One region of the Paenibacillus sp. FSL R5-0475 genome, then DNA from elsewhere that is predicted to be linked to it. Evidence: riboswitches for the same ligand, from Rfam matches in the RefSeq annotation. Region 1 holds a riboswitch; the other holds the start of a gene.
What was found. Region 1 has a riboswitch for S-adenosylmethionine ahead of metA (homoserine O-acetyltransferase MetA). Riboswitches for the same ligand answer to the same signal wherever they lie in the genome.
Positions count from the first base shown of each region.

Region 2: linked by a shared signal. The riboswitch ahead of MKX41_RS19730 (methionine ABC transporter ATP-binding protein) and the one ahead of metA (homoserine O-acetyltransferase MetA) in region 1 are both predicted to bind S-adenosylmethionine.

Region 1 is NZ_JBBORK010000001.1:331,680-338,931, reverse strand. Features, by position in the region: gene mqnC (cyclic dehypoxanthinyl futalosine synthase) at 1-955, opposite strand, end outside; gene MKX41_RS01335 (PLP-dependent transferase) at 1,223-2,395, opposite strand; gene metA (homoserine O-acetyltransferase MetA) at 2,432-3,352, opposite strand; SAM riboswitch class I at 3,466-3,596, opposite strand; gene corA (magnesium/cobalt transporter CorA) at 3,995-4,930, shown strand; gene MKX41_RS01320 (HRDC domain-containing protein) at 5,013-6,029, opposite strand; gene MKX41_RS01315 (ROK family protein) at 6,241-7,122, opposite strand.
Region 2 is NZ_JBBORK010000001.1:4,402,365-4,409,616, reverse strand. Features, by position in the region: gene MKX41_RS19750 (putative polysaccharide biosynthesis protein) at 1-758, shown strand, start outside; gene MKX41_RS19745 (thioredoxin family protein) at 837-1,181, shown strand; gene MKX41_RS19740 (COX15/CtaA family protein) at 1,271-2,248, shown strand; gene MKX41_RS19735 (Cthe_2314 family HEPN domain-containing protein) at 2,358-3,092, shown strand; SAM riboswitch class I at 3,193-3,332, shown strand; gene MKX41_RS19730 (methionine ABC transporter ATP-binding protein) at 3,433-4,449, shown strand; gene MKX41_RS19725 (methionine ABC transporter permease) at 4,449-5,108, shown strand; gene MKX41_RS19720 (MetQ/NlpA family ABC transporter substrate-binding protein) at 5,167-6,024, shown strand; gene MKX41_RS19715 (NifU family protein) at 6,180-6,428, opposite strand; gene MKX41_RS19710 (YuzB family protein) at 6,510-6,764, shown strand; gene MKX41_RS19705 (NAD(P)/FAD-dependent oxidoreductase) at 6,833-7,252, opposite strand, start outside.

The sequences.
Region 1 (7,252 bases):
TTGTACTGCCGAAATCGTTACAGCCATATTGAAGGGAAAGCTTGCCGACCTCTGGTCCCATTGTTACCCAAGAGGACTGGAAGTTCTTAATGTTGTCTAGAACAAGGCGACTTATGGCTACCGTCTTCAGATATTCTTCAGGCGTTTGTCTATCCAACTTCAGGTTAGTATTGTCCGGTTGGAAGGTCCAAGAAATAAAGGCCAAGAAACCCTCTGAATCGTATTTGTTGGCAATACACTCGTCCTGAGCCTCACGCACACGAAGTAAGTGTAATGCCCGTTCTTCCATACTCTCACCAAGTCCAATGACCATCGTAGCTGTCGTATTCATACCGACCTTATGCGCTGTCTGCATTACGTCCATCCACTCGCGCCATGAGCCTTTAAGTCGGCTGATCTTGCGGCGTGTGCGATCATCGAGAATTTCCGCTCCCCCACCTGGTAGTGAATCCAGGCCAGCAGCATGGATTTCACGCACAACTTCCTCGAGCGATAATCCAGATACTTCTTTCATCTTCATAATCTCAGCAGGAGAGAAGGAATGCATTGTAATCTCAGGAAAACGTTGCTTAATTCCGCGAAGTATATCGGTATAATAGCTGAAAGGAAGATTTGGGTTCGTACCGCCTTGCATCAGTATTTCTGTACCATTTACAGCGATAGTCTCAGCGATTTTTTGGTAAATCGTCTCATCCGGCAATACATAACCCTCATCAGAGCCCGGTCTGCGATAAAATGCGCAGAAACGGCAGTAGACATCACATACATTCGTATAGTTAATGTTACGACCAATTACAAACGTGGCCATCGGGTCTGGATGCCAGCGTTCCATTATGGTGTTTGCAGCTGCACCCATTTTCTCAATTTCGTTGCTCTCGAACAGTCGGATGGTATCTTCCAATTGGAGACGTTCACCCCGTAGGGCTTTGTCCAAAATAAGATCTATCGCACTCATCGTTCGCATCCTCCTTCTAAACCCTTAGGGGTATGGTAGAATCACAAAATTACAGGAAGAAAAAACGTTGTCTCTTTTTCAAGGTGACAACCCTTTCTCATACAATTGAACAGTTCATTTCCTCATCGTATCACAATCTGAACAGCTTGAAAAATGCTTTTACATTCTTCGCAAATTCCTATCCAGAAGAAAAGCAGCATCGCACTAAGCGATACTGCTAGTTATACTCTATTTCTCCACTAACACTCGATTGAACATTTCTTCCTGTTACTTGGACTCAATTTCTGCCCTAGCGGCCTCTAGTGCTTGGCCAAGATCAGCAATCAAATCCTCTGCATGTTCAATACCGACGGAGAAGCGCAGCAAACGATCATCTACACCCACAGCATTTCGAATCTCCACAGGAATATCAGCATGTGTTTGTACAGCCGGATAAGTCATAAGTGACTCTACGCCGCCCAAGCTTTCTGCGAATGCAATAAGACGAATATGACGAAGAAGCGGCTCTACGTATCTGGCATCTTTTAATTTGAAAGAAAAAATACCGGTATTGCCTGAAGATTGACGATTCTGGATTTCATGTCCTGGATGATCAGGCAATCCTGGATGGAACACTTCCGCAATCGCTGGATGCTCTAATAAGTAGTGAGCGATCGCTAGTGCATTGCTTTCGTGACGCTCCATACGCAGCGCCAATGTCTTCAAGCCTCTCATCAACTGATAACTGTCTGTTGGTCCGAGCACGGCGCCAATAGAGTTATGTAGAATCGCTAATTCAGCTGATAATTCTACACCCTTGGATACAATCAGGCCTGCCAGTACATCATTATGACCACCCAAATACTTAGTAGCGCTATGAACTACAATATCCGCACCTAATTCTATAGGCCGTTGGAAGAATGGAGTCAGCAGCGTATTATCTACAATGCTAAGTAACCCATGGTGACGTGCCCAAGTGCACACGGCTTCAATATCCGTGATCATCATAAGTGGGTTCGTTGGCGTTTCAATAAATACAGCTTTCGTATTTGGACAACGCGAAGCTTCCAGTGCATCCAAATCATTCGTGTCTACATAAGAAGCAGTGATTCCAAACTTGGACATAATCCGTTCCAACAAACGATAGGTACCGCCGTAAAGATCCAGCGAAACGATCAGATGGTCGCCTTGAGCGAACAAGGTAAGCACCGTTTGTATCGCTGCCATCCCAGAGCTACAAGCAAATCCTGCATCTCCAGATTCCAGTTCCGCAGCTGCATTCTCAAGCACTGAACGGGTCGGACTCTTGGTGCGGCTATAATCAAACCCTGTGCTTTGACCGAGTTTTGGATGACGAAATGCCGTTGCATTATAAATCGGAAAATTAATTGCTCCTGTGGCAGGATCTTCTTGAGAACCTATTTGAGCCAGTCTACTTTCAATCCTAAGTTTGTCATCCATGATTAATGCCTCCTAATTTATATTGTAGCGCTATTATTAATAAACAATCGGGTCGATATCATAAGGCGTTTCTTGATATACATAGTAATTGAGCCAGTTAGAGAATAATAAATTGGCATGCGCACGCCACACTGCTGGAGGTGTACGTTCTGGATCATCTTTAGGGAAGTAATGTTTCGGCAAAGCCATCTCCATCCCTCTAGACACATCACGGTCATATTCCCATTTCAAGGATAGAGGATCATATTCGGAATGTCCGGTCACAAATATTTGTTTACCGTCGTTTGTAGCCACTAGATACATACCAGCTTCTTCGGATTCCGCCAGAATTTGCAGATCTGGGTTATTCTCAATATCTTCACGGGAGACATCGGTATGACGAGAGTGTGGTACATGGAATACCTCGTCAAAGCCGCGCAACAATTTAATGTTATTTTGATTAATCGTATGAGGGAAGACGCCAAAACATTTCTCAGGCAATGCCACTTTACGAACACCAAAATGATGATATAAGCCTGCCTGTGCCGCCCAACAAATATGCATGGTTGAAGTCACATTGTCCTTGCTCCATTCAAAAATCTCTTTCAGTTCTTCCCAATACGATACTTCCTCGAACTCCATTTGTTCTACAGGAGCACCTGTAACGATTAAACCATCCAAACGGCGGTGGCTGATCTCGTCAAAGGTTTTGTAAAAGCTCTTCAAATGTTCAGCAGAAGTATTCTTGGAAATATGGGAACGCGGATGCAATAAAGTAACATCAACTTGTAGTGGCGAATTTCCAATTAAACGCAGCAATTGAGTCTCTGTCGTCTCTTTAGTCGGCATGAGGTTCAGAATAGCAATCCGTAGTGGACGGATATCCTGATGGAAAGCCTGACTTTCGTCCATCACAAAAATATTTTCTCCGGATAGTACTTCTTTCGCCGGTAAACTGTCGGGAATTTTAATTGGCATTGTCTTTCCACTCCTTAGCTGAATTTAGTTATTTTGCCGCACTGCGGCTTGCTGAACATAAAAAGACCTTCCTCGGAAATCGAGAAAGGTCATATCTACAGTCATATGCGCCTCTCTCATCTGCCAGAATGTTCCTGAAGACGATTAGACGTCTGCAGAAATTCCGCAAGAATTAGCACCGTGCGTTTACACGCCGGTTGCCGGGTTTCATAGGGCTAGTCCCTCCACCTGCTCTTGATAAGATTTAGCTGTATTCAATTAAATTACTTTAAAATTCACTTTAAATCATGAACCTCCTTTTCGTCAAGTCCATACAATGCTGAAGAAGCCTCAAAATCACAATAAATTTGCTTGAAAGAGGCATACTCCGTTGTTATACTAGACAAGTATTTCATACCTGAACGAAAAGAAGAGGTGAGAAGAAGGATGGAAGGCGACCCGAGCTCGCAAATATGTGTACAGAATGAGCAACCACACAGGATAATCATCAGCTTGCCGGCGGCGGGAGCAGTTCTTCTTCATGCCCTCGAAACTTCATTTGGCCCTATGTATTGATTGTACCGCCGGCCAAGCTGATTTTTTTCTCTGTGCTTAATTTAGCAGTCCCTAGTGAAGACCTGGGGATAGGAGGAGTGAAATCAGATGAAAATCCGGCTGGTAAATGCAGGGGTTTTTACACCTATTGATGAAATTGATGAAACACTAACACCCCCAACGGAAGGGTTCTATTGGATTGACGCCGATGTTGAGGATTTGGAGCTGCTTCAGCCCTTGTTCAACCTACATGATCTTGCTGTTGAGGATTGCCTTAGCGAAGAGGATCAGCGTCCAAAGATCGAAATATACGAAAGTCACTACTTTATTGTTGTAAATAGCATTCGCTTTGACGATGAAGAAATTTTCCTACGGGCACTCAATGTATTCCTTGGAAGACATTACATCATCACTGTCACGAAACAAAAGATCAATGAACTACGAATCCTGAAGCCTATGCTCTGGGAGCAAGAAGTAAGTGAACCGGATATGTTCCTTTACTTGCTAATTGACCTTGTCGTTGATAACTATTTCTCCGTCGGCGACCGAATTGAAGCTCGGATTGAGAAGCTGGAAGAAGATATCCTCATGCATACCAAGAAGTCACATCTCAGTGAAATTATCGGTCTGCGAAGTGAAATTCTATGGTTGAAGAAAATGCTGGGGCCACAAAAAGAAGTGATCAATACCCTAAATAAAAAAGACCTCCGTCTGATTGATGATCAGCTGCAGAAATATTTTAGCGACATTTATGAAAATGCGGTTAAAATATCTGAAACCTTTGAGACGTATCGCGATCTCATGGGCAACTTACGAGAGGCATACCAATCCAGTATCGCCAACCGCGCGAATGAAATTATGAGAGTCTTTACTGCGATCACAACAATATTCATGCCCCTGACCGTAATTACCGGAATCTACGGTATGAACTTTGATCATATGCCCGAGCTTCATACGAAATATGGCTATTATGGCGTTATAGGCGTCATGTTGACTTTAGGCTGTGGGATGCTCTATGTTTTCCGCAAGAAGGAATGGCTATGAAACGAACCGGACGAATAAGCAAGACGAAGGCCCTGTAACCGTAAGGTATAAGGAAGCCTTCGTCTTTTTGGTATGCGCAAATTTAAAAGCTGGTCGCCATGCCCACTTTATGCGTCTGCTCTCGACGGAAACGGATGCGTATCAATCGCAGACGCTCATAATAAATATCCAATCCTTCAGCAGCGGAAAAATCGTCACCATACACCTTATGTAACACCGGTTTTAGGAAAAGATCCCCGAGCTCCACATAGGCATTCCATATCGCATCCTGCTCACTCTGCGGCATATTGCCAAGCTCTACATGGATCAGCTTCTCGACAGAATAACCTTCTCTTTCTAGCTCCTCTACCGCTTCAATCAGTTCACGCCGGTTCACTCCACTATTCACCTTAAGCTGTTCCAAGCCCAACCCATTCTCGATCCCCTGTAGCAAAATCCTCCGCAAGCGCAGTCGTTCTAGCTGCTTCTTATATTTGACTTCTTTCTGTTTATAAAGCCAAGATACGAAAGACTCCTCTTCAATTACTTCATGCACCCAATTTAGAGGGAAGGAATGTTCCCTTGCCACCGCAGTAGTTATAGCCAGCCAATCAGCCCCAAACTGCGCTATCTTGCCTTCTCCCACACCCGGAATTTGCATCAGTTCCTCTGGCGTATGCGGTAGAAATGTACTTAACAAGCGCAACAGACGATTACTGGCGAGAATATAGGGCGCCTTCCGTTCACTCGAAGCCTTACCACGGCGCCAAGCACATAACTCTTCATAAATGGCTTCATTCCCATAATGTTCGCTGTAATATTGAAGCTTCAGCTGCTCCTGATTACGTCCAGTAAGACTATCCTCCTCGTGGAATATCCCATCGATTAAGGGTCGATAGCCATCTCCCATCTTCACTGCTAGCTCATGCCTGTATACACAGAGCATCTCATTCCATGAACCACCTTCATACCACAAATTCTCAATGTAATTCTCCCCACCTGAAAAATCACGCCAGCCCAAACTCCAGATCCCCTCTTCCTCTCCAATCCACAACTGGGCGTACACCTCTTGATCCACTCCAGATATTCTGGATAAACGGTTCATAAACACAATTTGCATATTCATCCCTACCTTTCTCAACATTACAGCAAGCACAATAACCTTCCGGGAAGAGCCTCCTTCGGAGCGAACAAATCCTTTCTCAATCAGACCCCGAACGCAAAAAAGCACCTCTCTCACGATAAACGCGAAAGAGGTGCTCCCTCATTAAATGCTATACTGTTAGATCCTAGAATACCATATATTACCGAACAGTCAATGTCTTTTTATACTAGTTTCTAGCTAGAGCTAATGTAGCCAATCCAATCGCTCCAGCAAGCCCTGCATTGTCTCCAAGACCTGGTGAGACAACATAATTATCGATGTCGACATTAAGCGATGGATGTTGAACATATCCGCTCAATAACTCTTGCAGCTTAGTGCGAATCAACGGGAATAGGTGGCTTTGCTTCATAACACCACCGCCCATTACGATTTTTTGAGGAGACAGAATCAGCACATAGTTCATGAGTGCATGTGCAAGATAGTGAGCTTCCATTTCCCATGCCGGATGGTCCACTGGTAGCTCTCCTGCCGGTTGTCCCCAGCGTTTGCCGATCCCCGGACCTGCGGCTAATCCTTCAAGACAATCGCCATGATAAGGACAGTAACCCTCAAACGTATCCTCTGGATGTCTACGAACTAGAATATGTCCCATCTCAGGATGTGACAATCCATGGACCATCTGGCCGCCAACAACCGCTCCTGCTCCAATGCCTGTCCCAACCGTAATATAAAGACAGCTGTCCAGACCTTTAGCTGCTCCCCATTTACTCTCCGCAAGCGCTGCACCATTCACATCCGTGTCAAAGCCGATCGGAACGTTAAATTGCTCAGCCATTGTGCCTACCAGATTATATTGTCCCCAGTGAGGTTTTGGTGTCGTTGTTATGTAACCATAAGTAGGGCTGTCCAGTACGGGATCAATTGGTCCAAAAGATCCGATTCCGAATGCTTCTACATTTTTCTCTTTAAAATAGTCTATTACTAGTCCCATCGTTTCTTCCGGTGTTGTTGTCGGAAAGCTAACTCGGTCAACAATGGTACCGTCCTCATAACCAATCCCACATACAAACTTTGTTCCGCCTGCTTCAATCGCTCCCAATAGCTTCACAGCAATTATCTCCCTTTCTCTAGTTAGAAGTTGAAACGCTACCCATACACAAATGAATAATATCATAAAAAAAAGCAATCACCAGCCCTAATTATACGTCGAATGAAGCGCTATCACAACAAGTATAAAC
Region 2 (7,252 bases), 4.1 Mb from region 1:
CCGGAATTCCGCCGGTACTAGCCATTGCGCTAGGTACCTCGCTGATTCCGATCATTTCAGCTGCCTATGCCCGTCGTGATGAGGGACACTTGAAGAAGCAAATTACACTTGCTTTGCGGATTTCTATCCTAACAGGGATGCCAATTGTGTTGGCACTTGTGGCAGCAGCCTATTCTGTAAACGGGTTATTGTTCAGCAGCTTGGACGGAAGCGGAATTGTGGCGATGCTTACGATTGGAACGATCTTTCAGATCACCATGATGACAACGAACTCCATCTTGCTCGGTATGGGCAAATCACGCATTTCAATGTATTATGTCCTAGTGGGTATTATTGTTAAATTAGTCGCAAGCTTCTTACTAAGTAAGATATTTGGGATCTACGGGATTATCGGCGCAACAGCACTTTGTTTCGTAGTTATTACTATTCTTAACTTACGGATGCTGAAATCCATTGTACCTTTCGAAATTATGGGTAAACGGTGGGGCGGCTTCGCAATTGCGGTTCTGGTGTCCGGTGGTATTGGTTTTGGACTTAACCAAGCTGGAATTCTGTTAACAGATCTAATGCCTGCACGTCTGGCATTTCTGATCACTTGTCTTGTTGTAGGGGCCGCAGTTGTTGTTATTTATCTGGTCATGCTAATTGTACTGGGTGTGCTTACTAAACAGGAAATCTCCAGTTATCCGCGTGCATTGCAAAAATTGCTCCATCCGCTGATGAAATTGCAGCCTGCGCGTGTTCGTATGAGAGAATAAGTTTGACTTCTGCATGACATTTTGCTTCACTTAAAGAATAGAAATTTGACAGATATGGAAGAAAGGACTGAACAAGCTATGGACAAAATTAGTTCTCCTGCTGAATTTCAGGTAGCCATTCAATCTCCTCGATTAACTGTAGCCATCTTCAAGGCGGACTGGTGCTCGGATTGTAAATTTATCGATCCTTTTATTCCTGAGGTAGAGCAAGCCTATGCAGATCGTCTAACGCTGGTTGAGGTTGACGTTGATGCTGTGGGTGACGTTAGTCAGGAACAAAATATTATGGGTATTCCAAGCTTTGTCGCGTATTCCGATGGACGTGAATTGGTTAGATTCGTTAATAAATTACGTAAATCCCGCGAGGAAATTGAGAATTTCCTGGATAAAGCGGTTCAAGTGCATCAAAGCCTTCAACAGTAATTCCGGAAAACCACCGCTTTCGCCTGTTCGAGCAAAAGCGGTGGTTTTTTAAGATGCTTCTTCATTACTAAAAACTGCGGGTGATATTTTTGTCGACAAATCAGTTGAAATGGCTTAGTTATCTTACTTGCCTTATCATGTTCCTCGCTGTACTAGGGGGAGCGGTTGTAACGAAGACTGGATCGGGATTGGAATGTGGAAATGAATGGCCGCTCTGTCATGGGAAATTGATTCCGGCCTATACTGTAGGTTCGATGATTGAATACACCCATCGCTTGTTTAGCGGATTGGCAGGGTTATTGTCACTTGCCTCGATGATTGCCTTTTGGCGTTATGCTCGAAATCGGCGGGACTTGTTAGTATATGCATTCATGACGTTGCTGTTTGTAATTGTTCAAGGTGGTATGGGAGCGCTTGCAGTGATTAAATCCCAATCTGCTGCTGTAATGGCACTACATATGGGCTTTTCTTTGATCGCTTTTTCAAGTTCTCTAATGCTGGCTCTAGGAACTAAAAGGCGACATGAAGCAGGTGAGTATGATCCTAAGATGGAGCTTCAGAAGCAACCCGTCAGTAAGGCTTTCCGCAATTTAACCTGCTTTACGGCCTTTTATTCCTATGTTGTTGTTTATATTGGAGCCTTTGTTAGTCATACGGATTCGCGCGGTGGATGTTCTGGCTGGCCGCTCTGTAACGGTGAATGGGTTCCCGAGCTTTCCGGGGGAGTAGGTATTGTTTTTACGCACCGGATTGCGGCTTTGATCTTATTCATTCTTACTGCGGTGCTTGGACATTTAGCTTTTTGGAAACATAAGGATTATCCAGAGCTAAGAGCTCTTGGCGTAGCGGCTGTTCTGCTGTGCTTGATGCAGGTATTTAGTGGAGCTGCTGTTGTTTACACACTAGATAATGAAAGATTGTACATATTTGCTGCTTTGGCTCATATTTTGTTGATCGCTAGTTTGTTTGGTGTCTTATGTTATATGAGTGTAAGAGTATGGCAGCTGAATCGCGCGAGAAATGTCGTTGTTGAAAAAAATCCGACGAATCCAATGACACCGTTGTAACACCCTTGGTAGAAAGTTCCCACCGTGGATAGAGTCGCTTTACCTGCGGAATAATAAAGTGGAAATCGGTATATCGTGGTGCTGGACAAAACTTTAGGAGGACTGGGATATGCTGCGGGTTATACTTGGAGAGCCGCCTCGAAAGAACAGCGGTGTATTGGCTGACGCGATGGAGAACATGGCCACATTTGCAGCCTTACTGCGCAAGGAAATGAACGCTCATGAGGATAATGACCATGAATACCGCAAGCTGGAGATTTGGACACGTGGACTGATCTCCTCATTGGATGAATTGGAGCAAAGCTGGTTCGCAGCTGCTTTTTACCGGAAATCGGTAATCGCTGGTTATATGGACGATATGTCACCAGTGGAACAAGGCGATTATGCGCGGTATGTTTATTTTTATAAAGATGGATTTATTCGTGTGTTCTCTCTTCTGGATAAGCTTGGAACGGTACTGAATCATTTTTATGACCTCAAAACCTCCAAATTAAAAACGCACTTTTCTTATTTTACAGTACTGCGTCAACTTCAGTTATTGAATGTACATCCTGCGCTAGCAGATCAACTGGAACAGATCAAGAACTCTTATCGTGATCCACTGGAGAATCTACGCAAGCGCAGAAATGCTGAAATTCATTATATGAATTCCGAAATGCAGGATGATTTATGGCAGCGACATCAAGGCTTGCATGACAAAATTCAGCTTGAGGATTTAGATAGCCATCTTGAGGATTTAAAGCAGTCCCTTGAAATGAACTGTAAAACATTAATCGCGGCATTCAGCTACAGCAATGAACAGCTGCGTAAGGAAATAAGCAAGGCAAAGCGTGAACAATCCTAAGCGTTCAAGATATTTCCTTTTGACAAAAAACAAGAAACTTACTATACTTATGCTTGCATTAAAGTCTGTACGAATTCAAACATAAAATTTCATACTCTATATCTTATCGAGAGTGGCGGAGGGATAGGCCCGATGAAGCCCGGCAACCGATTTGTATACAGCGCGATTAGCGTTATGTACAAATGTCATGGTGCTAATTCCTACAATGACGCAAGGTTTGTGGTCGTTGGCAGATGAGAAGGCATTGTCTAAATAAACACACAGAGCCTCTTGCGATCTGCATCGATCGTCGGAGGTTTTTTTGTATGGAATAAGTGAATTATAAAGGGGGCGACGAGCGTTGATTAATCTAAAAGGAATAACAAAGGTATATGGAAAAGGCAGCCATGCGGCTACAGCACTTTCCGGATTGAATTTGTCTATCGAAAAAGGTGAAATATTCGGAGTTATTGGCCATTCTGGAGCGGGGAAAAGTACATTGATCCGTTGCATTAATCTGTTGGAGCGTCCGACAGAAGGGGAAGTATGGGTAGATGGCATTGAACTAACCAAGCTTACCCAAGGCCAACTGCAGGAGCAGCGGCGCAAGATAGGAATGATTTTTCAACATTTCAATCTGCTATCTTCTGCGACTGTATATGATAATATTGCTTTTCCTCTACGACTCACAGGTACCTCGAGAGCAGATATTGATGCAAAAGTGAAAGAACTGCTTGCTCTAGTTGGGCTTGAAGAACACCAGGATAAGTATCCGTCTCAATTATCAGGAGGACAAAAGCAACGAGTCGGCATCGCTCGGGCACTTGCCAGCGACCCTGATGTGCTGCTGTGTGACGAGGCAACCTCTGCGCTTGATCCACAAACGACAGACTCTATTCTTAAGCTATTGCTCGATATTAATAAACGGTTCCATCTGACTATTGTGCTGATCACTCACGAAATGCACGTGATTCAGAGCATTTGCGACCGTGTTGCGGTCATTCATGGTGGTGGTATCGTTGAGCAAGGTAAAGTCACGGAGGTATTCCTGAAGCCACAGCATGAGGTCACTCGCGATTTCATTCGCAGTGAATCACAGAATGAGGGACCCCTTCGTACGGCGCTTGACGCTGCTGCTGGGGACAACTCTCAGGCCGTCAAAATCACTTTTTTCGGAGAGAAGACCTACGGCTCTGCACTTTCCAATGTAGTACGTGAGACGGGTGTTAGCTTCGCCATTCTGCATGGTACCATCTCAACGATAAAAGACGTACCTTATGGACAAATGATTGTTCGGTTCGAAGGTCCAGCTGAAGCGATCGCTGTGACGATAGCCGAACTAACCGCTCAAGGCCTTGAAGTGGAGGTGATTTCGTAATGAATTTCGCAGACTTAAACTGGCAAGAAATGATGGATGCTACAGTTGCTACCTTGCAAATGTTAATATTCTCTGGATTGTTCACAATTATTCTTGGTTTACCACTCGGAATTCTATTGTATTTATGGGGAAGATCGAATAGTATAGTAATCAGAGTAATTTACTCGGTCTTATCATTCTTTGTAAACATCTTGCGTTCCGTACCGTTTATCATTTTGATGGTGGCTTTAATTCCTTTTAGCAAAACCATCGTTGGAACCTCCATTGGAGTACTTGGTACGATTCCACCGCTCGTGATTGGTGCAGCTCCATTCTTTGCTCGCTTGGTGGAAACGGCATTAAGAGAAGTGGATCGTGGAGTAATCGAAGCGGCGCAAGGGATGGGAGCATCCACGAATCAGATCGTTATGCGTGTTCTTTTGCCAGAGGCTCGTCCAGGTCTGCTCGCTGGGGTTACGATCACACTGGTTACACTGGTCTCCTATACGGCAATGTCCGGGATGGTAGGCGGCGGCGGGCTAGGGGATCTAGCGATTCGTTACGGATATTACCGATATGAGAAGGAAGTTATGATTATCTCTGTAGTCTTAATGGTCATACTGGTGCAACTGCTACAAATGGCCGGTGATCGACTAGTACGACATTTCACACGGAAATAAGGTACGTCCATATATAGCCTTATTCATACAAATACCAAGGATAAGAGGGGGATTTAAAATGAAAAAATTACTACTTACTTTTTTTAGTCTGACACTGGTTGTGGTGCTGGCTGCTTGCGGCAATAACAATAATGCTTCTAACTCGGCTGCTACTAATGCACCAAAAGATGGTGCTGCAACTGAGTCATCTGCAGAACCTGTAAAATTGGTGGTTGGTGCTTCACCTGTTCCACACGCTGAGATCCTAAAAGCTATTGCTCCATTGCTTGAAGCGCAAGGAATTAAATTAGAAATCAAAGAATTCACTGACTATGTTCAACCAAACGTTCAGCTTTCAGAGAAGAATCTGGATGCTAACTTCTTCCAACATCAACCTTACCTGGATGACCAGAATCAAAAGAACGGTTCGGATCTAGTTTCTGTTACAGCCGTTCACGTTGAACCTTTTGGTGCTTATTCCAAAAAAATCAAATCCATCGACGAGCTGGCTGATGGTGCGAAAGTTGCCATCCCGAATGATGCTACAAACGGTGGTCGTGCACTGATCCTGCTTGCCAAAAATGGACTGATTTCTTTGAAAGATGATACCAACATCACATCTACCCAAGCAGATATCACTGAAAATAAGAAAAACCTTAAAATCATCGAGCTAGATGCAGCAATGTTAGGTCGTCAATTGGATGAAGTAGATCTTGCCTTGATTAACACTAACTATGCTTTGGAAGCTAACCTAGTTCCTACTAAAGATGCTTTGTTCATTGAGGGTACGGATTCCCCTTACGCCAACATCCTGGTAGCTCGTCCTGACAATAAAGATTCTGATGCAATCAAAAAGCTTGCCGCTGCACTGAATTCTCCAGAAGCTAAAGCTTTTATTGAAGAGCAGTACAAAGGCTCGATCATTCCAGCATTTTAAGACAGAAAGCTAACTTAATCTCTAATACAGCATAAAACCCGCTGCCTAACGGCAAGCGGGTTTTATGCTGTATGTTGTAGGGGAAGTGTAAATCCTCTATAATAAGAAAATCCCGATCTCCTGAAGAGGAGGATCGGGAATGATATTGAATGGGATTAGAATACTTGCATAACTTCTTGTACGCCTTCTACTTCTTCAAGAAGGGCGCGTTCAATCCCGGCTTTCAAGGTGATCGTGGAGCTTGGGCAGCTGCCGCAGGCACCCATAAGTTTCAACTTAACGATGCCGTCTTCTACATCGACCAGTTCAACGTCGCCGCCATCGCGTTGCAGGAACGGACGAAGCTTATCCAGCACTTCCAATACTTCATCATACATTTCGGTGCTTTGTGCATTCTCACTCATTTCTCAATCACTCCTTTCATAAGTTCATTATAGTACAAAAAGTTAAAAAATAAAATGGTTAGGCGGAATAGGGAGATCATCATGAGACCAATTATTGAATTTTGTGCCAGTAACATGGGTCACGGAACAGACAAGCTAATGCATAAGCTGGAGGAAAATCCAGATTACGATGTGATCGAATACGGATGCCTGAACAATTGTGGGGAATGTTATTTAACTCCCTTTGCCATGGTTGAAGGTGACATCGTTGCTGCAGATACGGTTGTCGAGCTAGAAGAGAAAATTGATACTAAAATCAAAGAGCTAGAGGCTTGGTTTAATATGGACCTTGATTAAATGCTTTTTGTGGAAAATAAAGGGCTGCTCTTTTTCGTATTTATAACGGAAAAGAGCAGCCCTTAGGTTTATCCTAAAGTGCGTTTTGACATCCAGAGCACCCCGCTCTTAAGGATACGGGGAACCCGTCCTTTGACGGAGCGTTGGCCCATCAGACCAAATCCAGCTTTCTTGCCTAGTGAGCCTAAGGTACCCTTTAGACGAATAGGATGAAGCTTAGGGGTCTCGCCGCGCCACATGGCTTGAATAACCTGAGCAACCTGCTCACCCTGCGCTCCTGCGGCTTGTGCGCTTGGAGCGAATGGCAGGCTGGCACAGTCGCCAATTACATACACTTCTGGATAATCAGGTACACGATAATATTCATCCAGAATGATTCGTCCTCCGCGATCCTTCGGGACTGTTAATTCCTGAACAACCTTCACCGGTTGGATCCCCGCGGTCCATACCGTAACATCTGAAAGAATTTCCTCTGTACCGTTAAAAAG